3 regions of the Pseudoalteromonas sp. Bsw20308 genome follow, and region 2 is predicted to be linked to each of the others. Evidence: predicted binding sites of a transcription regulator. Region 2 holds the regulator's gene; each other region holds the start of a gene.

Region 1 (6,741 bases), 1.5 Mb from region 2:
TGAAAACACCGCTCAAGAAGTACTGCTACGTTGGTATAACGAAGGCCTAGATGCATTCGAATCTACATCAACAACGGGGCAAATGCTTTATAAAGAGTTCCGTGACGACCTACTTGAATATATTTCTGCGCATAACTGCGATGAAGACGAACTCGATCCATTACTTGAGCAAGTAGCACAGCAAAATGCAGTACTGCGTAAAAAAATGGAAAGTGGACGAGATCGTTTACTAGAGCTACATTCATCGGGTCAAGGTGCTGCAGATTCGCTTGTGACTGATATCGAAAAACTCGATAACCAGTTTGAGTTGCCAAGCTACATGATCAACGTGTTTGATACATTTGGTGTAAGCCAAGAAGATAAAGGCGAAAACACCATTATCTTAAAGCCAACGGAACATATGTTAAGTGCCTCATTCCCATCGCTTAAAGACGATGGCATGACGGTTACGTTTGATCGCGACACGGCACTTTCGCAAGAAGACGTACACTTTATCAGCTGGGATCACCCTATGGTGCAAGGCACTATGGATATGATTTGTGACGATGACTTTGGTAGCGCATCAGTTGCACTGCTTAAAAACAAAAAATTACCGCCTGGCACCTTTTTTGTTGAGCTTATTTTTGTTGCAGAAGCAATGGCACCAAAAGTATTACAAGTTGGTCGCTTTTTACCACCTACACCAATTCGTATATTGCTCGATAAAGCAGGTAATAACTTAGGTGAGAATGTGGCATTTGAAGGCTTTAATCAGCAGCTATCAGCCGTTGGCCGCCAAACAGCAAGTAAGCTTGCCGGTGCACTACAAAGCGCTGTTCACCCTATGATCACAACCGCTAAAGATATGGCACAAGAAAAACTTGAAGTTATTCGCGCAGCGTCGCTTGTTAAAATGCAAACATCACTCAGTGAAGAGCAAGAGCGACTTGTTGCACTTAAGCAAATTAACCCAAATATTCGCCAAGAAGAAATAACGTTTTACGATAAGCAACGCAACGACCTAACTACGTATATTGAAAAAACGCAGTTACAACTTGATGCCATTCGACTAATAGTGGTTTCGCACTAAGGTTTCAATTTAAAGATGTCGCTCGTTAGTAAAGATTACTAATGAAAAAACATAAAAAAAGTGCGGTATTTATACCGCACTTTTTTATTTTATATTTAGCACTCATCTACATAATCACCATCTTGTATCTAAGTAACTAATTCACTAAAATAGCGCCCTTAAAAATCATTAAGGTCGGCCGTGTTAGTTAATTACAATCCCCCAATGAATCCGTATTTAACAATACTGTATCAAGATGACGACTTGCTCATCGTTAATAAACCCAGTGAGTTATTAACCGTCCCGGGTAAAGATCCTAAACACGCCGACAGCTTAATTAACCGTGTTAATCGTGTTTTTCCGACAGCTAAAATAGTTCATCGTTTAGATATGGCAACATCAGGCATACTTTGCCTTGCTATGAATAAAGTAGCGCACAGGCATTTAAGTATGCAGTTTCAAGAACGCGAAACAGCTAAGCGTTATATTGCACGTGTATTTGGGCAGCTTGAGGTCGATACGGGAACCGTGGATCTGCCGCTTATTTGTGATTGGCCTAATCGCCCAAAACAAATGGTTGATCACGAAAATGGTAAGCCATCGCTTACGCACTTTAAAATACTTGAGCGCGAAGCCGATGCTACCCGTGTAGAGCTAACGCCAATAACTGGGCGCTCACATCAGTTACGTGTACATATGCTAAGTTTAGGACATCCTATTTTAGGTGATAGGCTCTATGCCCATAAAGACGCACTTGCCGCAGCTCCTCGCTTACAATTACACGCACAAATGCTGAAGTTGAAGCACCCTACAACTGAGCAAGTACTTACATTTGAAGCCGAACCTGAGTTTTAATCATTGCATTAATGATTATTAAGCCATAGTGCTAAACTTTTACCGTAGTACGCCGATACCTAATTAGTATTCATTATTTGAGCTTCTTATGGTATCTGCGCAGTTTTTAAAAAGTATACTTAACGTATTACTAATGTGTACGCTATTTTTAAGCATACAGGTAACAGCTGCAGAGCATATTGCCCCTCCTACATTATCAAGTATTGAAAACAACGATATTGAACGCTTGCTTCCAGATGACGAAATAAAATCAATACTTGCAGGTGAAACCGAGTTTTTGAGTTTATACAGCGAATATATGAGCGCCGACTTTAGAGGTGTTGTATTACTTATACCCGACTGGCAATCAGTGCCAACAAACAATGCTGGCATGAGTTTTTTACGAAAAGAACTTAATAACTTAGGCTATACCACTTACGCAATGACGGTACCCGACATAGACTGGCAAGCCAGCAAAAAACCAGACTCATCAACAGAAATACCTGCAGAAACAACGACACCTGATGCAGCTACAAGCACAGAGCCTGCGACTGCAGATATGAAGAAAAATGCAGAACCTCATTATGTTAATGCTCTAGAAAAAGTGACTAATGAAGTACTCGACAATTATAAAATAAATCTGATTGCTCGCTTTAATGCGCTATACCAAACTGCAATGCAAGAGCCAGGTAACGTAGTGGTTATTGCACAAGGTACCAGTGCTGGCGTATTACTTGAGCACTATGCCGACTTTCCAGAACAGAGAGTAGATGCATTTATAAGTTTAAGCAGTTACTTACCTAATACTAAACGTAATAAAGATTTGAGCCAAACAACGTCACTTGTTACGCCAGCTTTACTCGATATTTACTATACTAATGACAGCAATGATATTTTAATGAGCCTTAAAAATCGCCAACGCTGGGTTAACCGAAATGCTAAATTTGATTATCGCCAACGCCAGCTATTTGGCCTGCGCGATCAACCGGATCAACACGCACGTCTAACAAAAGAAATAGACGGCTTTTTACGCCGCCTTTTTTAAATATTCATAAGCTGCTTGAATATCTTGGCTCTTTTTAACTGCAAGCTCCATCATGTGTTTTGGTAAACCTTGCGATACCAATTTATCTGGGTGATGTTGGGACATAAGTTTACGGTACGCTACTTTTATCTCACGCTCAGTCACACCATCATTAAGCCCTAATAACGCCAATGCCTGTGTACGATTCATATTATTATTGGGTGGGACATGATGACCCGAGCCTTCACGGTAGCTGCTACTTTGCCCTTGGCTTTGTTGCTGTTGATTAAAGCGCTGTTGTTGCTTTCTAAAGTTAAATTCTGCTTGATAGCGTTTTAATACAAATGCAAAATGCGTTTTCGAAATCCCTAACTGCTTACTTACCTCTGCTAACAATTGCTTTTCTTGTTCGGCTAACACCCCATCAGAGAATGCCATTTGAATTTGTATTTCTAAAAACAATTGCATCAAGTCGTTTCGCTTAGCAAAGCGTTCTTTAAAGTCGTGCACGGTTTCTTTAAGTGAGAAGTCGCCCTCTTTACCCGACTGAAAAGCCTGCTGTGCTTCGCGGCGCTCTTCGCCTTTCAAACCCATTTCATCCATAAACAAGTTGGCGGCTTTTATATGCATTTCGCTAACTCTGCCATTCGATTTAGCAATATGCCCCATTACGGCAAAACAGCTCGAAAAGAACAAAGCTTGGCGCTCGTTTACATCTGCATCGTTAAACAAGCTTGAAAAGCCACCCGCTTTATCAAAGTTACTTTTTAAGCTTTTATCAAATAAATGGCCAAGGTATAAACCTAAAATGGCACCAAAAATTTTGCCAAACATAAAGCCAAAACAAAAACCGAGTATTTTTCCCCACATTTATAATGCTGCCTTTTTAAAAAATTTAGTTAATGCGCCGCAAGGCGTTTGTTTAAGTCATTTAAACGTTCGGGTGTACCTATATCATCCCACTGACCAATATAAAGCTCAGTAGAGATTAAATGCTTACTTAGCTTTTCACGTAAAATAGGCCCTAAAGGACGCCTCCCTTGCGTTAACCCTTTGAAAAAATCAGCCTGATACCGACTGATCCCTGAGAATGTATACTTTTGACTCTCTGGCGATAAATGACTTAATGCAAAATCACCATCTGGATTATGTGGTGGGTTTTGTATTAGCACAATATGCGCCTCACCCGCTTGCAAATGCAGCTGCATTAGCGCACTTACATCATAATCGGTATATACATCGCCATTAACTACAATGAAAGACTCTCCAAGCAGAGGTAGCGCCTGAATAATACCGCCAGCAGTTTCAAGACCACCTTCAACTTCTTGACTGTAAAGTATGTTTACCCCAAATTGACTGCCATCGTTAAAGTAATCTTTTATTTTATCACCTTGCCAAGCGAGGTTTATTACAATATCGGTAATTCCGGCAGCTTTGAGGTTATTTATATGATGCTCAATAAGTGGTTTTTCTGCTACTTTTAACATTGGCTTTGGCATATGCTGTGTTAGCGGCATCATCCTCTGTCCGCGTCCTGCGGCTAAAATCAACGCTTTCATGTGCGCTCCTTTGCTAACTTTTCAGTCACTTTTGGCACTATGGTATGTTTAGTCCAATCACTCAATGCTTTAAGCTCGGGATAATTAGCAGCCACTTCAATAATATAATCAAGTGTGGGTAAAATATTATCTAAATAACCTGTTTTCCCGTCGCGTAAATATAATCGACAAAATATACCAGCTGCTTTTAAGTGGCGCTGAATACCGGTTAAATCAAACCAATATTTAAACTCATCAAATGAGGTATTAACCATTAAATTTTGAGCAGTGAACTCGCTATAAGCAAAATTAAGCAAGCTTGTTAGCTCTTTTGCCGGAAGTTTAAAATAGCAATCTCGAAGCAGCGATACTAAATCGTAACAAAGCGGACCACGTACCGCATCTTGATAATCTATAATCGCCCACAGGCCATTACTATTCATAATATTTCGACTGTGATAATCACGGTGCACGGTTACTGTAGGCTGCACAAGCATAGCCTGAGTGAGTAACTCACAGCTTGTTTGCCACATAGCTTGATACGCTGCAGTTGGGGATTCATCTATAAAGTCGTTTACTAACCACTGACTAAATATATCGAGCTCAAGTTTTATAAAGTCTTTATTGTAAGCTTGCATAACAGCTGAGGGTGGTGTTTTTGCCCATTGAGCACTTAAACTTATTAAAGCTTTGTAATACTCAATACGATTTTCATCATCTAGCATATCAGCCAAATGCTTACTGCCTAAATCACTTAGTATAAAAAAGCCTTGCTGCTCGTCGCTAGCAATTATTTTTGGAAGTAAAAAGCCTTGCTCGGTAAATACCTTATTAAGTGATATATAAGGCGCGTTATTTACTTTTTGGGGTTCTGAATCCATCACAATAAAATGCTCATTACTGCACGTTAAACGGTAATAGCGACGGAAACTAGCATCTCCTGTTATCGCACTTAACAAAGTAGGCTGCGTATTAAAGTGTGTGTTTATAAATTGTTGTAAATTATCAAAGCGTGTCATTTTATAAGATATCTATTTTTAACTAAGTTAATTAGGTCAATTACTGTATTTGCCATTATTTTCCTTTATTATGTGTAAATTATATTTAATCACAAAGCATTAAGGTCAATAAATGAGCAAAACCTGGGGCATATTGATGCTAAGCGTAGTTAGCGCACCATCGCTTGCCGAAACTGAACTGACGCACAACCTTTGTGGCATTTCAATGCAAACCAGAGCTTGGCAACCACTTCCGGGCCTTGAGCTTGGTACTGTTGATATTAAAGCTGATGATGTAGAGCTCCTCGGCACTCAAAGTGCTGAATTTACCGGTAATGTTGATATTAACACCGTTAATATGAGTTTGTCCGCACAAACTGCGTTGATAGATAAACAGCGTGGTTTATTAAATGCAACCGGACCAATTACTTACCGTGACACAATTAGCCAAATAAGCAGCAAAGGGCTAAACGCCGATTTAAGCAACTCAGAAATTAGCCTACTTGGTGCAGATTACAGTTTAACCGATCAACAAGGTAAAGGTGGTGCAGAAAAGCTGACCGTGAATGATTCTGGCTTAGTGCTCATGAATGCAAGCTTTACTGCTTGTCCTGGTCAAAGCCCTGTATGGGAAATAGAAGCAGACGAAATTAATTTATCCCGCGAGGAAGGCTGGGGTGAAACTCACAATGCGATACTAAGAATTCTTGATACACCTGTTTTATATTTGCCTTATTTTACATTTGCACTCGATGAACGTCGTAAATCAGGATTACTAAAGCCTAATATTTCCAGCTCAGATCGCTATGGTATTGAAACAATTACACCTTATTACTGGAACATAGCGCCAAATTTTGATGCCACTATTACCCCGCGCTATATGTCTCGTAAAGGCTTGCAACTGCAAACAGAGTTTCGGTACTTAACTGAGCAACATGAAGGTTTGGTCGGTGTAGAGTACTTAAATAAAGACGATTCAGAGCCAACTCTTGATTCACGTTATATGTTTCATTGGCAACAAAGAAGTTATTTAGGTGAGAGCTGGCGAGCTAATGTAGATATTACCAACGTAAGTGATGACAATTACATTACTGATCTTGATTCTAACTATGCAAATAAAACCGATACCCAACTTTACCGAACTGGCGCACTAACACACTTAGGTGAGACATGGCGTACAGATATTAAAGTGCAAAACTTTGAAGTACTCGGTGATCACTTAGAATCATATACCGCTATACCTCAAATCAACTTTACTCAAACAGCCCCATGGCGTATTGATAATTTTGATTTTACAGT
Region 2 (6,741 bases):
CAAATTTTTATCTAAATCAGTCTCTTCACCAACTAATAATAGATTAATGTCTTTATTTAAGCTGCGTGCTAAATCACGAACAACTCGAGGAAATCGGCCAAACACTTTTTTAATTGGTTGCATGCGGGTTTGCATAACCGCACCTTGAATATCAGCAGTAACAACATCTAAGTTAGATATAGCTTTACCCATTGCTTCGCTTTCAGAATTCGTAGCCAAGCTAACTAAGCGGTTACGAACAAGTACCAATTCACCGACCATATTCATAATTTGATCTAAGCGTTTAGTGTCAACACGCACTGTCGTTTCAGCAGTTGGTGCAGTAGCCTTTTTTGGAGCAGCAGCAGCTGTTTTTTCAGCAGGTTTTGCAGGTACTGGTTTTAATGCTTCAACTTTTGGTACTGGGGCTGCTTTGGGCTTAGGAACAGCTTGTTTTGCGGCTGGTTTTTCAGCAATCGCAGGAGTGCTTTCTAAAGATTTAGGTGCAGTTCCCTTACCATGAAGTTCATCTAACAGTGATTCAAATTCATCATCACTGATATCATCGTTCGATGAATCTGTATTGTTAGTCGAAGGCGATGGCTTTTGTACATCAGGTGTAACATTACTTTCTTGCGCTGCAACAGAGCCGAAACTGCCAACACCATGAAGCTCGTCTAGTAAATTATCAAACTCATCGTCTGTAATATCACCATTCAAATCATGACTATTTGTGGGGGCTTTTACTGCCGATTCTTGGCTTGTACCATGTAATTCATCAAGTAGGTTTTCAAACTCATCCTCTGTAATTTCATCAATTTGAGAGTCAGTTTCAGATGAAGTTGGGCCACTAAACAGCTCATCAAAAGCAAAAGGGTCCGCACCATCAGTACTGGGAGTTTGTGCTTCAGCGGCTTCTTGAGGCTGTTCTACAACAACTTCAGGAGAAGTACCTGATAACTCGTCTTCTGTGGGGGGGAGACCTAACTTATGTAAAACTTCAAGTAGTTGAGGATCCGCAGGTTCTGGTTTATCACGATTTTGAATCGTCGCAAACATTTCATTGATAGTATCAAGTGCTTGTAAGATAACATCCATTAGCTCAGAATTAACAGAACGAACGCCCTGCCTTAACAAGTCGAATACATTTTCTGCGCCGTGACATGCGTCAACAAGCTCAGTCATAGCTAAGAATCCAGCACCGCCTTTTACGGTATGAAAGCCTCTAAATATAGCATTTAGCAACTCGGTATCTTCTGGATTGTTTTCCAGTTCAACTAACTGTTCAGATAAAAGCTCAAGGATTTCTCCTGCTTCTACAAGAAAGTCTTGTAAAATATCTTCATCGACTTCAAACATGCAGTTACTCTCCTCTTAGAAGCCCAAACTTGATAAAAGATCATCGACTTCATCTTGATCAGACACAACATCATTACGTGATTCTTTATCAATAATAGGCCCTTCAGGACCTGCTAATGTTTCTGGGTCAACTGGGTCATCTATTTTTTGTGGTTTTAGGGTGACTGCTTTACTGATATCTTGTTCAGAAAAAGCAGTTAAAAGATGAAGTAAGCTTTCTTCAACTTCCCTAACAAGTTCTATAATTCGGCGAATTACTTGACCTGTCAAATCTTGATAATCTTGGGCCATTAATATGTTAGTCATGAAGCTTTGTAACTCATCAGTTTTATGATGAGAACTGCTCATGAATTTATCAATGCTGTGGCACAGTACTTTAAATTCACCGAGTTCAATTTCACGACTCATTAGACGGTCCCATGTCGGTTTGATATGGGATATTTCATCCGCTAACTGTTGTGCTATCGGTAAACTCGCCTCAACCGCATCCATGGTTTTATTTGCAGCATTTTCTGTCATCTCAATGACATAATTAAGCCGTTTTTTAGCATCAGGTATAGCGTCGTTAGTGAGATCTGTTAGGCGCGTGTCTAGCTCAAAGCCTTTTAAAGCTTCATGTAGTTGACGCGTCAACTTTCCCACTTCGTCAAATATTTCTGACTGCTCTTTAGATGCAGTATCTAAAATTAGTTGATCAGCTTTATCATGTTCGCCATTTTCTAAAAAAGTGACGAGCTGACGAGCTTGTTCTAACGTTATCCGAGGCGCAGCAGGTGCTGGCATAAGCCTTTCCCCTATTATTAACCTAAGCGTTCGAACACTTTTTCTAATTTAGTTTTTAATGTGCCAGCTGTAAATGGTTTTACAATATAGCCATTAACACCAGCTTGAGCCGCTGCTATTATTTGTTCTTTTTTAGCTTCAGCTGTCACCATTAAAACAGGAAGGTGTTTTAATTTATCGTCAGCCCTTATCGCTCTCAAAAGATCAATACCTTGCATTCCTGGCATGTTCCAATCTGTTACCACAAAATCAAAAACTTGATTTTGTAACATGGGTAAGGCTGTAGAGCCGTCATCCGCTTCTTGGACGTTGGTAAAGCCTAAGTCGCGCAATAGATTTTTAATAATACGTCTCATTGTCGAAAAATCATCAACAACAAGAATTTTCATGTTTTTATCCAAAACATCCTCCAGTGAGGTCTTAACCTGTATTTACTTACTACTAGTTTATCCAGTCATTGATTTTTGCTTTTAGCTTAATCATCGCCTGACCATGTATCTGACTTACACGCGATTCACTTACATCGAGTATATGTCCAATTTCTTTTAAATTCATTTCATCGTTATAGTACAAAGAAAGTACCATTGCGTCTCGTTCTGGTAATGACTTGATAGCATTTAATAATGATTCATTAAATCGTTCATTTTTAACGTTATTAAACGGTTTGTCTAGCGTTAAATCTTGGCCAGCCGTGGTAATAACATCTTCATCGACCCCGAGGTCTTCGATGCCTAACACTTTACTTGTGTTTACATCGTTTAAAATATGATGGTACTCATTTAACGAAATTTCAAGTTTTTCAGCAACTTCTATATCGGTTGGTTCACGATTTAAGTTACTTTCTAATCCAGCAATCGTCTCGGCTACAAGACGGCTTTTTCTATGAACCGACCGAGGAGCCCAGTCACCACGGCGCATTTCATCAAGCATGGCACCGCGAATTCGTATTCCCGCGAACGTTTCAAAACTTGCGCCTTTGGTTGCATCAAAGTTTTTTGATGCTTCAATTAGGCCTATCATACCCGACTGAATTAGGTCATCAAGTTGGACACTTGGAGGCAAACGAGCAATTAAATGACATGCCACTTTTTTGACTAGCGATGCATGTTTTTCAACAATCACATTTAAATTTTGTGTTGATTGATATCCCATAGCTCTATTTACCAATGTTGTCATAATTAGCCGTTAACTAGCTTCTCTATAAAAAACTCTAAATGTCCTGAAGGTTGGTTAGGTATAGGCCATTTCACTGCTCTTGTCGCCAGTGCTTTAAAGGCAACTGAAGCAGGAGAACTAGGAAAAAGTTCTACAATCACTTTTTGACGGCGAGTTGCCTTACGCATATTTTCGTCATAGGGGATTGTTGCAACCAACTCCATTGACACATCTAAAAATCGGTCCGTTACTTTTGAAAGTTTTGCAAATAACTCATGACCTTCACGCATACTACGAACCATATTAGCTACAATTTTGAATTTATACACCCCATGCTCACGACTTAACACTTTAATAAGTGCATAAGCATCTGTGATTGAAGTCGGTTCGTCGCACACTACAACCATTACATCTTGAGCAGCACGAGAAAAACTCAGTACCATATCTGAAATACCCGCAGCGGTATCTACAATTAAGATATCAAATTCGGTATTTAATTCGCTAAAAGCGCGTATAAGGCCTGCATGTTCAGACGGTGATAATTCCACCATACTCTGAGAACCAGAGGTCGCTGGTACAATTTTAATTCCTGCAGGACCTTCAACTAAAATCTCATCGAGTTCACACTCACCAGAAAGTACATGTGATAAATTACGTTCAACCCGTAATCCGAGCATCACATCACAGTTCGCTAGACCTAAGTCGGCATCAAGTACTAAAACTCGATTACCTTGCTGGCCTAATGCTATTGCCGTGTTAAGTGAAACATTTGTTTTACCTACACCACCCTTGCCACCAGTAACAGCGATAACTTTTACGCCGTTGTTATTGTTTTGACTCATTTTGCGCAGGCCGCTTGCTTGATCTAATACTGTGTTAATCATACATCCCTACTGTGCTCGACGCCACTGCTTGGTGTCGTGAATGTTGTGCTTTTATTCTTTTCAAATACAATTGCTCAGCTTTTTTTACTAGTTTTTCTGCATTTGCAACACGAATGTCTTCTGGAACTCGTTGACCATTAGTAAGATACCCTATTGGAAGGCGATTTTGAATCGCAATACTAATAATCTCACCTAAACTTAAAGATTCATCCAACTTGGTGAAAATACAACCACTTAACTGCACTTTTTTGAAGTGTCGTACTGTTTCTTGCAAGACATTTATTTGCGCTGTTGCACTTAATACTAAATAACTACGAATATCAACACGTTGATTGCGCATAAGCGTATTCAATTGCTCTGTTAAACGTAAGTCTCGTTGACTCATACCTGCTGTATCAATTAATACTAGACGTTTATTTCGTAAATGGTATAAAACTTCAGCTAATTCATTAGCATCTTTAACCTGCTTTACTCCACAACCGATAATTCGACCGTATGTTGCAAGTTGCTCATAAGCACCAATTCTGTATGTATCGGTGGTTATTAGCGCCACTTTATCTGCACCGTATTTCTGTGCGCCTAAAGCAGCTAACTTTGCAACTGTTGTCGTTTTCCCCACACCAGTTGGGCCTACCAATGCGTAAACACCACCTTGACGTAGTATTTCATTATTCGTAGTTTGCATCTGGTCTTCGACCATTGTTAACAAAGCCTTCCAACCTTGTTGGCGAGATACGTCATCAGGTACAAAACACGCCATTTGTTCTGCAACTTCTTTATCGATTCCCATACCAACTAAACGGTCAATCATACAAGCACGTGTGGGGTCACGGCGTGCCATATCTTGTTGCATTAAACCTGATACTTGGTGCTCTAGCAATTGACGAATAGCGTTCATTTCTTCACGCATTGACGTCATTTCTTCACTTTCATTATTTTTAACGTGCGCTTGAGGTGTTACAGGGCTATCTAGATCATCAAAATCACGATCTAGGTCATCAAAACCTAAACTATCGGCTTGGGTCTGTGGACGTGTTGGTGCAATATCTTCGCGAGCAAACATATTCGCTGAGCGAGGTTTGACAACGGGCTCTTGATAATTATCGGTCGTTTCAATACCCGATTGAGAAAACATTGATGCTAATTCAGGTGAACGTGGGCGAGGAGATTGACGCTCTAGTAAAGCTTCTAAACTATCTGCAACCCTAGCTTGGGGAGCCGCTTTAGGGCGTTGTGGCTCTGGCTTTACAAAATTATGTATACTGTGTGATTGTGCTGAGTCATCCGCACGCGCTAAAGTATTTTGCGGCTGTGCAACTGATTTAGGGGCCGCTTTTTCATAATCAACTGCGGCTACAATCTCAACGCCATTAGCCAGCTTTTTGTTAGACATAATAACCGCATCAACACCAAGTTCATCTTTCACTTCTTTAAGTGCTGTACGCATATCTTTAGCAAAAAAACGTTTAATTTTCATTATTCAACCCCTTTAAAATCTTATTGTTGGCCTACAGAGCTGACAATTTTTATCTGTCTTTCGTCTGGCACCTCTTGATAAGACATCACCCTTAATCCTGGGATGGTGTACTTAACAAAACGAGATAACACAGTACGTAACATTCCTGACGTTAACAGTATTGAAGGTTCACCGGCCATTTCTTGATTTTGATGCGCTTCATTCAATGACACTTGAAGTCGCTCTGCAAGTCCTGGCTCTATACCGGCACCTTCATCGCCTGCATTTTGTAATGACTGATGCAACATCTGTTCCAACTCAGGCGCCAAGGTTATGACAGGTATTTCAGATGACATTCCAACCGCATCTTGAACAATTAATCTACGCAGAGAAATACGCACTGCAGCCGTTAATACATCAGGGTCTTGGCTACGAGGACCATACTCAACAAGGGTTTGTACAATTGATCGCATATCGCGAATAGCCACCCCTTCGTTCAATAAGTTCTGTAGTACTTTTACAATAGCGGTTAACGGCAATACATCAGGGACAAGCCCTTCAACCAAACGAGGATGACTCTTTCCAAGCATATCAAGTAAGTTTTGAACTTCTTCATGCCCTAGTAACAACGCTGCGCTGTTAGTTAACAACTGACTAATATGAGTTGCAACCACTGTGGCAGAATCAACAACGGTATAGCCTAAAGATTGAGCTTCGTCTTTTTGATCAGGTTTAATCCAAACCGCGTCTAACCCAAATGCAGGATCTTTAGTTTCAATTCCTTTTATCGGACCAAATACTTGCCCTGGGTTAATAGCCAGCTCATCACCATGCTTAAGCTCCCCCTCACCAGTAGATACTCCCATTAGCGTTATTCTGTAAGCATTAGGGTCTAGTTCTAAATTATCGCGAATATGAACAGGAGGAACTAAAAATCCAAGCTCTTGAGAAAGCTTTTTACGCACTCCTTTAATCCGGTTGAGTAGTTCACCACCTTGTGATTGATCAACCAGCGGAATTAATCTATACCCTACTTCTAATCCTATTACATCAACTTGCTGAACATCATCCCAACCAAGCTCTTTTTGCTCTTGTTTATTCGCAACACCTGTCGCGGTGCTTCCG
Region 3 (6,741 bases), 200 kb from region 2:
GCACTGTACTTGCTCTACAAACAATCACAAGCCGAGAGCTTTCACCGCTTGAGCCTTCTGTTATTACAGTGGGGTCTATTCATGGTGGTTCAAAACATAATGTGATTTCGGATGAAGTAAAATTACAACTCACTCTCAGAAGCTATAACCCCGATGTAAGAAGCGCTCAAATAGCTGCTATCAAACGTATTACAGCTGGGATAGCACAAAGCGCTGGATTGGATGAATCAAACTACCCTGTAGTATATGTACATGAAGATGAATCGATTCCATCTACTTATAATAACCCTGCACAAACAGACATTGTTAGAAACTCTATTGCCAGCGCAATTGGCGATACTAATGTACTTGAAACACAAGCTGTAATGGCGGGTGAAGATTTTGGCCTATACGGACGCACCGATGAAAACATCCCTATTACCTTATTTTGGCTAGGTGGCGTAAACCAAGCACAATATGCAGATTCGATAAAAACAGGTGAGGTACTCCCTTCCCTACACTCTAGTAAATTTGCACCAGATTATAAAGTTGCTATCCCTACCGGAATAAAAGCAATGAGTAACGCTGTTGTTGCCTTATTTAATAAGTAACCTGAGTTCAGGTTAAGTAATACCAATTCAACATTAAGCAATATGGTTTAATAAAATGGCTCTGTTGCTAACTAGCAACAGAGCTTTTTTTATAACTCGACTTTTTAAAGGTCGCTTTTCCACCTCGTTTAGCAAAACGTTTTTTAGGTGAGGTTTTTGGTAACTTCGCAAATGCATTGCTATCGCAGTTTGCTGCTAATTGAACAAACCCATTTAGGTCAGCAAGTAAAGGCTGTAAAAATTGCTGATAACTCATTGCCTGCTGTGCAATATCACCTAAGCTCGACTCCCACTTTGCGGTTAAATCAGGACTCGCTAAACCTTGTGGTAATACGCTAATAAGAGCAAGTCCCGTTTCGGTCGCTCTAATTGACTTACCTTCACGTTTTAAAAAACGCCGCTTAAATAGCAACTCGATTATTCCCGCACGTGTTGCCTCCGTACCTAAACCATCAGTGTCTTTTAATACTTTTTTAATTTGTGGATCTTTAACATAACGGCTAATGCCCGTCATCGCAGCCAATAATGTGGCATCGGTAAAATAAGCAGGGGGCGACGTATGCTTTTCGACTACTTCGCCTTTATCGCAAAAAAGAGGCATACCTTTTGTTAAAGGAGGTAGCGAGGCTTCATCTTTTAATTCAGATTTACCCATTAACACCTTAAAACCCAAGCTTACATCTTGCTTTGCATTTGCCTTAAAAAGCCCACCAGCAATAATTACCTCAGCTTTAGTTTCGTTATATATATAGTCGGGATAAAACTGAATTAAGTAATGACGGCTTATTAATTGATATACCTTTGCTTCGTCACCGCTCAAACTCGCTGACTTTAACTGTTTAGCCGTAGGCACAATGGCATGATGGGCAGCCACTTTTGAATCGTTAAAACATTTACTACGCTTTTTTACATCAGCCCCGTTTACTAATTCACTGCTTTGCCCACCATTAGCACTTATTGCCTTAAAAATAGCAGATGCTTCTTGATGGTGATCTTTGGGTAAATAACGATTATCTGAGCGTGGGTAAGTAATTAGTTTATGACGTTCGTAAAGTATTTGGCAAATATCCAATACTTTTTGAGCTGGCATACCAAATGCTTTAGCGGCATCTATTTGCAGAGCAGATAAATTATAAGGTAATGGAGCACTTTGCTTTTTTTGTTTTTGGTCGAGTGAAGTAAGCTCAGCACTTTGCTTTGTAATGCGTGAAGCAACATTTTCTGCAAGAGCTTTGTTAAGTATTCGCCCTTCTTCATCTTGATGTGGCTCACATGCTTTGCTTGGAACCCACTTAGCTATGAATGGTTGATTATCTGGAGTAAACAAATGCGCCAATACATCGTAAAAAGGCTTAGATACAAAATTCGCTATTTCGTTATCTCTATTAACAACAAGACCTAAAATAGGGGTTTGAACCCGCCCTACCGAAAGCACATTACCAAATCCTGCTTTTTGCCCAGCTAATGTATATGCACGCGTTAAATTCATACCAAATAACCAATCCGCACGAGAGCGCGCTAAAGCAGATACACTTAACGGAATAAAATCTCGATTAGAACGCATAACGCCCAGTGATTTTTTTACCGCAGATAAATTTAAATCACTAATGAGTAAACGTTGCGTACTTTGCTTTTTAGCCTGACTTATTTTAGCTTCTTCTATTACTTGGTCAACCAGAAGCTGGCCTTCGCGGTCTGGATCGCCAGCATGAATAAGTTGCGAAGCTTGTTTAATTAATTTTTTTAAAACAGTGAGCTGTTTGCGAGTTTTGGTTTTGGCTTTTAACTTCCACTGCTCAGGTATTATAGGTAAGTGATCAAACTGCCACTTTTTAAAGCGCTCATCATAATCATCAGGCTCTGCTTGTTCTAGCAAATGCCCAATACACCACGAGACACAATCACCGTTAGCAACTTCTATATAGCCATCGTGTTTTTTATGTGGTTTTGGTAACGCATCAGCAATAGCGCGTCCAAGTGAAGGTTTTTCTGCAATGTAGAGTTTCATAGCTTGCTCACCACTGTTTATATAAACAGTAGTCTAGCACATTAGTTTAAAGCTATAAATTTTATTGTTCGTTTGATGCAATATTGCGCTTGTTACTTAAGAAATAAACTAGCGGTAGGTAACAAACAACAACGGTACCAATATTAATGAAAGGCAATAAGGTTTTATAAATATATGTACTATAAGAAAGATCCCATAGATGGCGATCAACCAACCTAAATAGCTGTAAAATAGGGGCACTTATAACAACTAGTTGACCGATAACACACTGCCACAAATAAATTTTGTCTTTTATTCCTAAATAGGCGATCAAAGCCATCCAAGCAAGATCATTAAATGCCCAAATAACGTAACGATATATATAAGTACTGCTATCGAACTCTTTTAAATAGTCGTTGATCAACGCTCCATAAAAAAAAAATACAGCAGTAACCAACACAAAGCGTAATGCAAGGTGATCTTTGCGTAGGTAAAACACAAAAATAGCAGGGCTTAATATAAAAACCCAGCTACTCTCGAGTAACCTAGAAATACTTTCAAACCATTCAGGCAAAATATTACACTCAGCCTATTTTTTATCAGGTTCTTTATCATCATTATCGTCATTACCACCGCCATTACCTGGCATATAACTAAATTTATCGATATTCTTCATGGCTGACTCCGTTACATTTGTTATTGAAAGCTTACTTTATGATAAATAAACGTATTTGCCAAGTAAAGTTACCTAACATCAATAGGTGCTGACTCTTTTGCCTTACCTTGTAAAATAGAAATCTCTACACGCCTGTTACGACGGCGGTCTTCATCTGTATCATTTGGTACAAGAGGTCTTGTTTCAGCTCGCCCAACAACCATCATCCGAGTTTTGTCAAAGCCTTGTACTTTTTGTAATTCACTTGCAACAGCCACAGCACGTTTAGATGATAAATCCCAATTATTAACATACAGTTCATTCGACACCTGAAAATCATCGGTATGCCCTGAAACTGTAATCTCTCCTGGCACATCTTTTAAAAGAACACCGATATCTTGAATTATAGGTTTAAACTTAGGTTGTAAAAATGCACTACCTGAAGGAAAGGAACCGTTTTCTCTAATACGAATAATTATTTGCTGCCCTAAAGACTCAAGCTCTATTGCACCATCAATAATTTGCTTTTCAAGCTGCTGCGCGATTTTTTTAACAAGCTCGTTTGTTTGTTCTTGATCCGCTGCTGAAATAGCCTGCTCTGAAGATTTTTCCTGCGAAGTGCTCCGAGACTCACCACCACGTTTATCACCTCGTTGTTCTTGCCTGCCGCCAGCTGAACTTTCATCACCGGCTTGAAATTCAAGCATTTGCTGAGTCATTTCTACGGTTTGCTGCTGAATAGTTTCAATTGGTGTAGGTTCTGGTTTACCTGGCGTAAACTCCATTGCAATAACCGAGGTACCTTTGGGAATATCTTTTACTTCTATTTTGTTTTGTACACCGAAAGCAAACTTCATCGAGCCTGCTATTTGTTTAAATTTAAGTACATCCATTTCAGAAAATGCAAGCAAGAGTACAAAAAAGCACATCAGTAAAGACATTAAGTCGGCAAAGGTCCCCATCCAAGCAGGTAAACCAGGAGGCGGACATTTACACTCTTGCTCAGACATGGTTACTCCTCAGTATCAACTTTACGTTTTGATTCAGCTAAGTAGTTCTTCAAAATACCTTCAATCACTTTTGGATTTTGACCATCTTGGATACCTAAAACTGCATCTAAAATCAAACGTTGATTCATCGCCTCTTCGTCTTTACGAAGTTCCAATTTAACTTGAATAGGGATAGCCACTACGTTTGCTAAAAAGGCACCGTATAAGGTAGTTAATAGTGCAACAGCCATTGAAGGACCAATTGATTTTGGATCGTCCATATTCGATAACATAGCAACTAAACCAATAAGCGTACCAATCATACCCATTGCAGGAGCAATATCGGCCATCGCTTTAAATAAGCCTGCGCCCATTTCATGTCGTGTTGAAGTTAAAGTGATATCTTTTTGTAAGGTCGCTCTAACAACGTCAGCATCGTGACCATCAACTAGCATATCTACACCTTTACGCATAAATTGATTTGGTATTTCAGCTTCCTCAAGCGCCAGAAAACCGCCCTTTCGAGCTGAATCTGCAAGTTCAACCGCTTTTTCAATTAACTCTTCCGGCGATTCAATTTTAAACATGAAAGCTTTAGCGGCAACTTTACCTATCCCAAAAAATTGTCCCATGGTGTAATTAGATAAAACTATAAATATAGAGCCACCAAATACAATTACCACTGAAGGGGTATTGTAAAACATGGCCATTTCACCACTACTACTCATAAACATGGACATGACAATTAAGCCAATTGCGCCAAGGATCCCTATTATGGTTGCTAAATCCACATTACCTCCAGAGGTTTCATGCACTAAGGCCTTATTGTAAAACTTTTATTATTAACTGCTTATCGGCAACATGCTAAATTGCTTGAGTCATATATGAAAATAAACATAAAAAACAATTCCAAGATTATTTTTAAACAAAGTTACAATGTTAATATAACGATTAATCATTTAAATGATATCAGTATGACCGTAATTAAGGCTTTATTAATCCACATAAAGTAACATTTAGCCGTAATAGAAGAAAAAAACATATCATTCTTTGACCTAGTTTAGCATTCCCCCTAAAATTGGCTCCTAAATTTATCAAGTAAGCTGAAATAAGATGGCGACTAAAAAACCTGAAAACTTAAGTTTCGAAGAAGCACTAGAAGAATTATCAATAATTGTTAGTGATATGGAACAAGGTGATTTATCGCTTGAGCAGTCATTGAAGCAGTTTGAACGCGGTATTGCTCTAGCTAACGCTTCATCTGGTAAACTCAAGCAAGCAGAACAAAAGGTATCTATTTTAATGGGTAATGGCGATAAATCAGTACTTACAAACTTTGATAATGATATGGAATAGCGGTGAGCATTAAAGAACATATTGAGCGTGCTCAAATAGACGTTGCATCAGCACTAAACCTTTATTTTGAACAAGCACTTGATAGTGATAGAGCAATAAAAGAAGCAACTCATTACAGTTTGTTTAATGGTGGAAAAAGGCTGCGCCCATTTTTAGTCTACGCAACAGGCAAAATATTAGGGGCAGACAAAAAAGATTTAGATATATTAGCAGCAGCTATTGAATGCATACACAGTTACTCGCTAGTACATGATGACTTACCTGCTATGGATGACGACGATCTGCGTCGTGGTCGACCAACTTGTCATATAGTTTATGGTGAAGCCCAAGCAATTTTAGCCGGCGATGCTCTTCAAACTTTAGCTTTTGAACTAATTGCTAAACATAGTTTTAACTGCTCTGCTCAAACACAGGTAAAAATGATAGCGGCACTCGCCCACGCATCAGGCCTTGAAGGAATGGTTTCAGGTCAAGGTTTAGATATTGCAGCCACTGATAAAATAATTACAGTACAAGAACTTGAGCGAATACATAAGCTAAAAACTGGCGCACTTATTAATTGCGCAATTACACTTGGTGCACTGTGCAGCGAAAATGTTGATGAACAAACCTTAGAAAACTTAAGCGTTTTTGGGTATGCTATAGGGCTTGCATTTCAAGTACACGACGACATTTTAGATGTTGAAGGCGATACGGTTACTTTAGGTAAACCACAAGGCTCCGATATTGCCGCGAATAAAGCGACATACCCTGCGTTATTAGGTATGCTAGGCGCTAAAGAAAAGGCACAAAACTTAATACAACAAGCCCATGAAGCGTTGGCAAATATAGATGCAGACACCACACTTCTTGCATCGCTGGCAAATTACCTAATTGAGCGTGACCACTAATTATTACTCATACGTATTGCAATTAACACTGACATTATTACTCAACATTAATTATTCGTAAAAGCTTTGGATTAATTAATGTTAGCGAAGGATATATATAAAACCATGACACTTGATAGTAGCAAGTATCCATTACTTAATTTGGTTGACGAGCCAGCCCAATTGCGTGATTTAGCGCAAGATAAACTCCCTGCATTTAGCAATGAGCTGCGCGATTATTTACTCAACTCAGTATCGCAAAGTAGCGGTCATCTAGCGTCTGGTTTAGGGACGG

What was found. Region 2 encodes FliA, which starts transcription of late flagellar genes. Its sites were predicted from a motif close to CTAAAGNTNNNNNNNNNNNNGCCGATA; they were not measured.
Region 1: D172_RS02590 (DUF3530 family protein) is a predicted target of FliA. The motif match lies at 1,935-1,961, and genes of this name have one in related genera.
Region 3: pomA (flagellar motor protein PomA) is a predicted target of FliA. The motif match lies at 5,073-5,099, and genes of this name have one in related genera.

What each region holds. Positions count from the first base shown of each region.
Region 1 covers NZ_CP013138.1:607,705-614,445, reverse strand. The annotation lists gene rapA (RNA polymerase-associated protein RapA) at 1-1,069, shown strand, start outside; gene rluA (bifunctional tRNA pseudouridine(32) synthase/23S rRNA pseudouridine(746) synthase RluA) at 1,250-1,903, shown strand; gene D172_RS02590 (DUF3530 family protein) at 2,037-2,927, shown strand; gene djlA (co-chaperone DjlA) at 2,910-3,776, opposite strand; gene murU (N-acetylmuramate alpha-1-phosphate uridylyltransferase MurU) at 3,806-4,465, opposite strand; gene D172_RS02575 (aminoglycoside phosphotransferase family protein) at 4,462-5,463, opposite strand; gene lptD (LPS assembly protein LptD) at 5,576-6,741, shown strand, end outside.
Region 2 covers NZ_CP013138.1:3,023,713-3,030,453, forward strand. The annotation lists gene D172_RS13340 (chemotaxis protein CheA) at 1-1,338, opposite strand, end outside; gene D172_RS13345 (protein phosphatase CheZ) at 1,354-2,121, opposite strand; gene cheY (chemotaxis response regulator CheY) at 2,139-2,522, opposite strand; gene D172_RS13355 (RNA polymerase sigma factor FliA) at 2,563-3,273, opposite strand; gene D172_RS13360 (MinD/ParA family ATP-binding protein) at 3,300-4,160, opposite strand; gene flhF (flagellar biosynthesis protein FlhF) at 4,153-5,637, opposite strand; gene flhA (flagellar biosynthesis protein FlhA) at 5,658-6,741, opposite strand, start outside.
Region 3 covers NZ_CP013138.1:3,227,811-3,234,551, forward strand. The annotation lists gene D172_RS14290 (M20 metallopeptidase family protein) at 1-590, shown strand, start outside; gene D172_RS14295 (DNA topoisomerase III) at 658-2,598, opposite strand; gene D172_RS14300 (hypothetical protein) at 2,660-3,151, opposite strand; gene D172_RS14305 (flagellar motor protein MotB) at 3,322-4,242, opposite strand; gene pomA (flagellar motor protein PomA) at 4,245-5,012, opposite strand; gene D172_RS14315 (exodeoxyribonuclease VII small subunit) at 5,335-5,577, shown strand; gene ispA ((2E,6E)-farnesyl diphosphate synthase) at 5,580-6,467, shown strand; gene dxs (1-deoxy-D-xylulose-5-phosphate synthase) at 6,573-6,741, shown strand, end outside.